Linked DNA regions of Blastochloris tepida. The protein of the gene in region 1 interacts with the protein of each later gene in a pairwise test. Links are inferred from orthologs where the notes say so. Each region holds a gene or a part of one and is shown in the gene's direction. Other genes may lie near its edges.

Evidence for each region.
Region 2: the proteins of BLTE_RS17245 (region 1) and purT interact in binary tests that used the Escherichia coli proteins (3 or more experiments, as listed by UniProt). The link is inferred for Blastochloris tepida from one-to-one orthologs.

Annotation. Positions count from the first base shown.
Region 1 is NZ_AP018907.1:3,800,833-3,804,980, forward strand. What follows is about bases 169-2,954. They hold BLTE_RS17245 (polyprenyl synthetase family protein), read left to right. Parts: upstream 169-986; coding sequence 987-1,922; downstream 1,923-2,954. Other genes in these bases: BLTE_RS17235 (hypothetical protein), read right to left, coding at 169-463; rpmF (50S ribosomal protein L32), read right to left, coding at 624-809; BLTE_RS17250 (IS481 family transposase), read left to right, coding at 2,006-2,954. Also shown: more of BLTE_RS17235, read right to left, coding at 65-168; more of BLTE_RS17250, read left to right, coding at 2,955-2,962; BLTE_RS17255 (potassium transporter Kup), read right to left, coding at 3,216-4,148.
Region 2 is NZ_AP018907.1:966,904-970,542, reverse strand. Bases 1-2,959 are described here. They hold purT (formate-dependent phosphoribosylglycinamide formyltransferase), read left to right. Parts: upstream 1-864; coding sequence 865-2,055; downstream 2,056-2,959. Other genes in these bases: BLTE_RS04380 (phosphoenolpyruvate carboxylase), read left to right, coding at 2,362-2,959; BLTE_RS04390 (helicase HerA domain-containing protein), read right to left, coding at 1-477. Outside these bases: more of BLTE_RS04380, read left to right, coding at 2,960-3,639. UniProt on the Escherichia coli protein: Involved in the de novo purine biosynthesis. Catalyzes the transfer of formate to 5-phospho-ribosyl-glycinamide (GAR), producing 5-phospho-ribosyl-N-formylglycinamide (FGAR). Formate is provided by PurU via hydrolysis of 10-formyl-tetrahydrofolate.

The DNA of each region.
Region 1 (4,148 bases):
GGCTCGTAACGGATTTTTCGGCGATCGGAATACGGTTTCCCGGCCTGATCAGCCGGGAACCGTATCAATCCGACAGTCGCTGGACGCTGAAGTCGCGCGAGGCGGTGCGCACCGACACCGACCAGCCGCCGATGACGTCGACGAACGAGATCACCACCAGGATGGCGAAGGTCGAGGTCGCGGCCTGCGGCAGGGTGATGAAGGCCGCCATCGCGCCGACGAAGATCAGCGTCGACAGCAGATGGTCGACGATCGAGCGCGCCGCGGTGCGGGTGGCCTTGAGGATTTCCAGGAACAGCAGGAACAGCGCACCGCAGATCAGGGCGTCCGAGAAGGTGACCCTCCAGGTCGCGCCCGACATCATCGGCACGTCGGCCAGCACGGCGGTCCACTCCACCCCCGGCATCAGGAAGGCCAGGATGAAATAGATCGCGAGCGGAATGAGCAGAAGCGGAAAACCCACCACGGCGGCAACCTCCGGGGGGCAACCCGGCGGACACCATTGCGCCTGCCGCAGGTGCGGCAGGCCGGAACGGCGCAGGCTGCCCCCTGATGATCCCGCGCGCGCCCGGTCGATGATCCGCCGGCGCGCGGCGCCGGCCGGGATCGGTCGAAGGCGAGACTCAGTACTCGGCCTTGGGCGTCAGAATCTGCCGGCCGCGATACATGCCGGTCTTGCGGTCGAGGTGGTGCGGACGGCGAAGCTCGCCCGAGTCCTTGTCCTCGACATAGGTCGGCGCCTTCAGCCCGTCGGCGGAGCGGCGCATGCCCCGCCGCGACGGCGAGGTCTTCTTCTTCGGAACAGCCATGATGGTCCTCGAAACACTTCCCGCGCGGGTGCCCGCACGCGCGGCCCGCGAAACCGATCGGAGGGGTGCCTATAACCGATCGTTCGGCCATTGGCCAGAGGCAGCGGCCACGGTTGCCGCCCGGGCTTGACGGGGCGGCCGGGCTCGGGCATCGCCCCGGCGGGGGGAAATTGTCGCATGTCTAACGTGATCAGCCCGGCCGCCTTTTCGGCCCGCCTCGCCGACGTTGCCGCCGCCACCGAAACGGCGCTCGAAACGCTCCTGGCCGACGGGCCCGAGGCGAAGGGAAGCGACCGACTGGTCGCGGCGATGCGCTATGGCGCTCTCGCCGGCGGCAAGCGGTTCCGGCCGTTCCTGGTGATCGAGACCGCCGCGCTGTTCGGCGTGCCGCTCGAAGCGGCGATGCCGACGGCGTGCGCGCTCGAACTGGTGCACTGCTATTCGCTGGTCCATGACGACCTGCCGGCGATGGACAATGACGCGCTGCGCCGCGGCCGGCCGACCACCCACATCGCCTTCGACGAGGCCACCGCCATCCTGGCGGGCGACGCGCTGATGACGCTGGCCTTCGACGTGCTGGCGAGCGAGACCGCCCATCCCGACCCCGCGGTCCGCGTCGCGCTGGTGCTGGGGCTCGCCCGCAATTCGGGGGTGGGCGGCATGGCCGGCGGCCAGATGCGCGACCTCGCGGCCGAGGGCCGGTTTGCCGCCGACCGCAAGCCGTTGGCGCTGTCGGAGGCCGAGGTGCTGGAGCTGCAGGCGATGAAGACCGGGGCGCTCCTGGCCTATGCCTGCCATGCCGGGGCGCTGATCGGCGGCGCTTCCGCGGCCGAGACGGCGGCGCTTGCCGCCTATTCGAACGCGCTCGGCGTGGCGTTCCAGATCGCCGACGATCTGCTCGACGCCGAGGGCGACGCCGCCACCACCGGCAAGGCGGTGGGCAAGGACGCAACTCTCGGCAAGGCGACGCTGATCAGCCTGATGGGCACCGAGCGCGCCCACGCCCGGCTGGAGGAGTTGGTGGGCGAAGCCGCCGCCGCCCTCGCGCCGTTCGGCGCGCGCGCCGGCATGCTGGCCGCCGCCGCCCGCTTCGTCGCCGACCGCAAGGCCTAGATGTGGGCTTTCAGGAGGTTGTCCATTCGGCCCTGGCCGGGAACGCTGATGTCGCCAGACGTCAGTGATTCGCGGAGGACCGAATGGACACTCACAAGAATGCTCGCCTGACCCCGAAAGGTCGAGAGGTGATGGTGGGCGCCGTGGTGGATGGCGGACTGACCAATGCCGAGGCCGCGCGTCGCTACAACACCACGCCGAAGACGGTCGCCAAATGGGTCGGGCGCTTCCGCGCCGAGGGTGTCGATGGTTTGCGCGACCGCTCCTCCAGGCCGCTTTCATCGCCAGGCCAAACAGCGCCCGCCACGTGCGCTGCGGTCGAGGCGTTGCGCCGCCAGCGCTGCACCGGCAAGCAGATCGCGGCCGAGCTCGGCCTCTCGCCGGCCACCGTCAGCCGTATCCTGCGGCGGCGCGGCTTGAACAAGCTCAGCGCCCTGGAGCCGGCCGAACCGGTCCGGCGCTACGAACGCCAGCATCCCGGCGAGATCATTCACATCGACATCAAAAAGCTCGGCCGGTTCAACACGGTGGGCCACCGCATCACCGGCGATCGCAGCGGGCAAAGCAACAGCCGCGGGGTCGGCTGGGAGTGCCTGCATCTCGCCATCGACGATCATTCGCGGGTCGCCTACTCGGAAATCCTGCCCGACGAAAAGCGCCCGTCCTGTCTGCGCTTTCTGTTCAATGCACTGCGCTTCTTCAGGGCCCATGGCGTCAAGGTTCAGCGCGTGATGACCGACAACGGCGCCAGCTTCCGCTCCTTCCGCTATGCCAGGGCGCTGCGCCTACTCGAGATCAAGCACCTGCGCACCAAGCCGTATACGCCCAAGACCAACGGCAAGGCCGAGCGCTTCGTCCAAACGAGCTTGCGCGAATGGGCCTACGCCAAAGCTTATCTGCACTCCGATCAGCGCGCCGCAGAGCTGCCGATCTGGCTGCATCGCTACAATTGGCACAGGCCCCATGGTAGCTTGCAAGCCAAGACACCCATCAGCCGCCTCGGTCTGACCGAGGACAACCTGTTGAGGCTCCACAGCTAGAGCATTTTCCGCACAAGTGGATACCGGTTGTGCGAAAGACCCGAAGGGCCGCGTCAGCGAAAATGCGACAAACCAGAAACTTAGAGCGTCCGATCTGATGCAGTCGGATCGGACGCCCTAGACAGGACTGGGGTCGTCCCGGGCGAGGCCCGGGACCGTTGTCAGGAAGGGGTGCCTTTTTGGATGACGGCCCCGGGTCTGGCGTTGCGCGCCCGGGGCGACGAGAACTGCCCGCCGCTGGACCGTTTCGCCGCTACACCGTGATCTGGGTGCCGACCTCCACCACCCGGCCGGCCGGGATCTGGAAGAAGTCGGTGGCGTCGCTCGCCGTCTTGGACAGCAGGATGAACAGGTGGTCCTGCCACAGCGGCATGCCGGGTTCGGCCGCGGGCCGGAGCGAGCGGCGCGACAGAAAGAACGACGTCGACATGATGTCGAAGCTGACGCCCAGCTTGCGCGCCAGCGCCAGGCCGCGCGGCACGTTCGGTGACTCCATGTAGCCGAAGGTCAGCCGGATGCGCATGAAGCTCGGCGACAGGCATTCCACCACCGCCCGCTCGTCGTCCGGCACCCGCGGCTCGTCGGCGCTGGCGACGGTGACGATCAGGTTCTTCTCGTGCAGCACCTTGTTGTGCTTGAGATTGTGCAGCAGCGCGCTGGGCGCGGTCTCCGCGTCGGTGGTGAGGAAGACCGCGGTGCCCGGCACCCGCGGCGGCGGCCGGCGTTCCAGCGAGGCGACGAGGCCGGTGAGCGCGACGTGGGACTTGCGGGTCTTCTCGAACAGGATGCGGGTGCCCTTGACCCAGGTCCACATCAGGAGCGCCAGGAACAGGCCGAGCGCCACCGGCACATAGCCGCCCTGGACGAACTTCAGCGTGTTGGCGGCCACGAACGACAGGTCGATGAACAGGAACGGCAGGATCAGCGCGGCAGCGGCGGCGCGGTGCCAGCCCCAGATCTTCCAGACCACGATGAAGGCCAGCATGGCGTCCACCGCCATCGATGACGTCACCGCGATGCCGTAGGCGGCGGCGAGGTCGCCCGAGCGCTGGAACAGCAGCACCAGCGCCACCACGCCGGCGAGCAGGAACCAGTTCACACGCGGCATGTAGAACTGGCCGGCGTGGCTCTCGGAGGTGTAGTGCACCGACAGCCGCGGCATCAGGCCGAGCTGCACGCCCTGGCG
Region 2 (3,639 bases), 2.8 Mb from region 1 along the record:
CGACATGCGCCGCGCCTCGTCGGGCACGTCGCCCGAGGCCATCGGCGCGAACAGCTGGGCCTCGTCGACGATGACCAGAGCCGGATACCAGTTGGCGCGCGGCGCCTCGAACAGCCCGTCGAGAAAGATCGCCGCCGCCCGCAATTGCAGGCTCTGCTCCAGATATTCGAGGTTGAGCACGACCGACACCCGGCGCTCGCGCACGCGCGCGGCGATGCAGTCGAGGTCCGCCTCGCTTCGATTGGCGTCGACCACGATGTGCTGGAACTTGTCCGCCAGAGAAACGAAGTCGCCTTCCGGGTCGATCACGATCTGCTGGACGTGCGGCGCGCTCTGCTCAAGAATTCGGCGCAGGAGGTGGGATTTTCCGGATCCGGAATTTCCTTGCACGAGCAGGCGGGTGGCCAGCAACTCTTCCAGGTCGATCGTTGCCGCCGCGCCGCCGGCCGACGTCCCAAGCACAATTTCCAACGACACTCTCCCAGCACCGCGGGCCCCTGCCCGCGGAGGGCGGGACTTTGCCCCCGGCGGGGCGCCATCGGCAAGGCGTCAGGCGGCCTCATCCCCATCTGTGCGCCGCTGCGACCTGCTGGCCGGCTTCATCGGACACCGCATGCCGCTTCCGAAATATCGGCTTGCCGCTGGTGATACGGTTTCCGGCCGATCAGGCCGGAGAACCGTATCCCGATCGCCGAAAACCCGTTATCGAACAAGGGTTTTCGGCGAGATCGTTTCCGGTATCCCGAAGGGATCAACCGGAAACCTTATGAAACCCGCGCCTGTGGTCAGGCAGCCAAAGCGTGTTCCGTGCCGCATGCGCCTCGGCTATGGTCCGGCCGCGTGTTGATCGGGGGTGGGCCGGCCATGGCTTCGGTTGCGAAGGTTCTTCTGCTGGGCTCGGGCGAGCTCGGTCGGGAATTCGTGATTTCCATCAAACGCCTGGGCGCTCATGTCGTCGCCTGCGATGCGTACGCCGGCGCGCCTGCCATGCAGGTCGCCGACGAGGCCGAGGTGTTCTCGATGCTGGACGGCGCGGCGCTGACCGCGGCGATCGACAAGCACCGGCCCGATCTGATCGTGCCGGAGGTCGAGGCCATCCGCACCGAGGTGCTGAAGGAGTTCGAGGAAAAGGGCTTCACCGTGGTGCCGTCGGCGCGGGCCACCATCATGACGATGAACCGCGACCGCATCCGCGAGGTGGCCGCGACCGAGCTCAAGCTGCCGACCTCCCGATACCGCTACGCCGAGACGCTCTCCGAGATGCGTGCCGCCGTCGAGGAGATCGGCATCCCGTGCGTCGTCAAGCCGGTGATGTCGTCCTCGGGCAAGGGCCAGAGCACGGTGCGCAGCGCCGATGCCGTGGACGCCGCCTGGACCTACGCCGTCGCCGGCATGCGCGGCGACCGCCAGCGGGTGATCGTCGAATCGTTCATCCCGTTCGACTATGAAATCACGCTGCTCACCATCCGCACCCGCGACGGCGTGCTGTTCTGCCCGCCGATCGGCCACCGCCAGGAGCGCGGCGACTATCAGGAGAGCTGGCAACCGGCGGCGATGTCGGCCGCGGCCATCGCCTCGGCCGAGGCCATGGCCAAGGCGGTGGTGGACAATCTCGGCGGCTATGGGCTGTTCGGGGTCGAATTCTTCGTCAAGGGCGAGGACGTGATCTTCTCCGAGCTGTCGCCGCGCCCGCACGACACCGGCATGGTGACGCTGATCTCGCAGAACCTCACCGAGTTCGACCTGCACGCCCGCGCCATTCTCGGCCTGCCGATTCCGTCGATCACCCAGCACGGACCCAGCGCCTCGGCGGTGATCCTCGCCGACCGCGACGCCGCCGACTTCTCGATCTCGGGGCTGGAGGCGGCGCTGCGCCCCATCACACCGGGGGTGGATGTCGACGTGCGCATCTTCAACAAGCCGACCACCCGTCCCTATCGCCGCATGGGCGTGGCGCTGGCCTTGGCGCGGTCGGGTGATGTCGAGATCGCCCGAGCCGCCGCCCGCGAGGCGGCGAAGAGGGTGGCGCTGACCTATCATACGGTTTCCGGTTGATCCCTTCGGGATACCGGAAACGGTCTCGCCGAAAATCCCCTGTCCAGTAACGGGATTTTCGGCGATCGGAATACGGTTTCCGGCCTGATCGGCCGGAAACCGTATCACGACTGATCCTCTCCCGGCCGATCCGGCCCGGAAACGACAGTCCGTCCGCCGAACGACGACGCTGCCGGTGGGGCACCATCCGGTCCGGCCAAATCCGGTCGGATGCTCTAAGCTTTTGAGTTCTCGCATTTTCCTGCGAACACGGCTCCCACGCCTGCCGAAAATGCTCTAGGGTCGAAGCCTGAATCGGAGCCTGCCATGACTTGCGACGCCAGCGCCAACGACGGCTCGATATCCGGCGGCTTCGTCAAGGTCGGCACCGACTTCGCCTATCTGCTCGAACTGTTCTGCCAAGTCGTCGACGAATCCAGCACGGCTGCCGGCGTTTCCCCCTTCATCCGTCAATGCTTCGCGCCGGACCAGCCGGCGCCGCCGGCCGCGCCCGACGGCAATGCCGAGCGGCGCTGTCAGGCGCTGTCGATCGCGTTCCAGCTTCTCAACATCGTCGAGGAGAACACCGCCAACCAGATCCGCCGCCGCCGCGACGGCCGCCAGCGCGAGAGCGAGCCGGGGCTGTGGCTGAGCGACCTGCGCGATCTTCTCGACCGCGGCTATTCGGAGGACGCGGTGCGCGGCGCCATCGCCGATGCCGCGCTGGAGCCGGTGCTCACCGCCCACCCCACCGAGGCCAAGCGCACCACCGTGCTGGAGCATCACCGCGCGCTCTATCTCTTGCTGCTGGAGCGCGAGAACCGCGCCTTCACCGACATCGAGTTCGCGATGTTCCAGCACCGCGTCAAGGCGGCGCTGGAGCGGCTGTGGCGCACCGGCGAAATCTCGCTCGACCGCACCAAGCTGGAGAGCGAGATCCGCAACGTGCTGCATTATTTCGAGCACGTGTTCCCAGACGTCGTCGAGCTGCTCGACCAGCGCTTCCAGCAGGCGTGGCGCGCCACCTTCGGCAGCGACGCGCCGCCGATGCCGCAGATCGAATTCGGCACCTGGGTCGGCGGCGACCGCGACGGCCACCCGCTGGTGACGCCCGAGGTCACCCAATCCATGCTCGGGCGGCTGCGCCGCGGCGCGCTCGACGTGCTGCAGGCCCGGCTGGTTCAGCTCGCGGTGAAGCTGTCGTTCGCCGTGGATGATGGGCAGGCCCTGCCGCCCATGCTCCGTGCCCGTATCGACGAGCTTGCCGCCATGCTGGGCGATGACGCCGCACCCGCTCTGGCGCGCAATCCCGACGAGCCCTGGCGCCAACTGATCAATCTTATGGTGGCGCGGCTCGATCGCACACGGGCGGCGCCCAACGATCCGGCGGCCTATGCCGCGGCCGCGGCGCTGGTTGCCGATCTCGGCATCTTCGAGGAGGCGGTGCGGCAGGCCGGCGCCCCGCACGTCGCCGAGACCGACGTGCGCCCGCTCGCCGCTCTGGCGCGCGCCTTCGGCTTCCATCTGGCGCGGCTCGATATCCGCCAGAACAGCGCCTATCACGACCGCGCCATCGCGGGGCTGCTCGGTGCCGCCGGCTTCGAG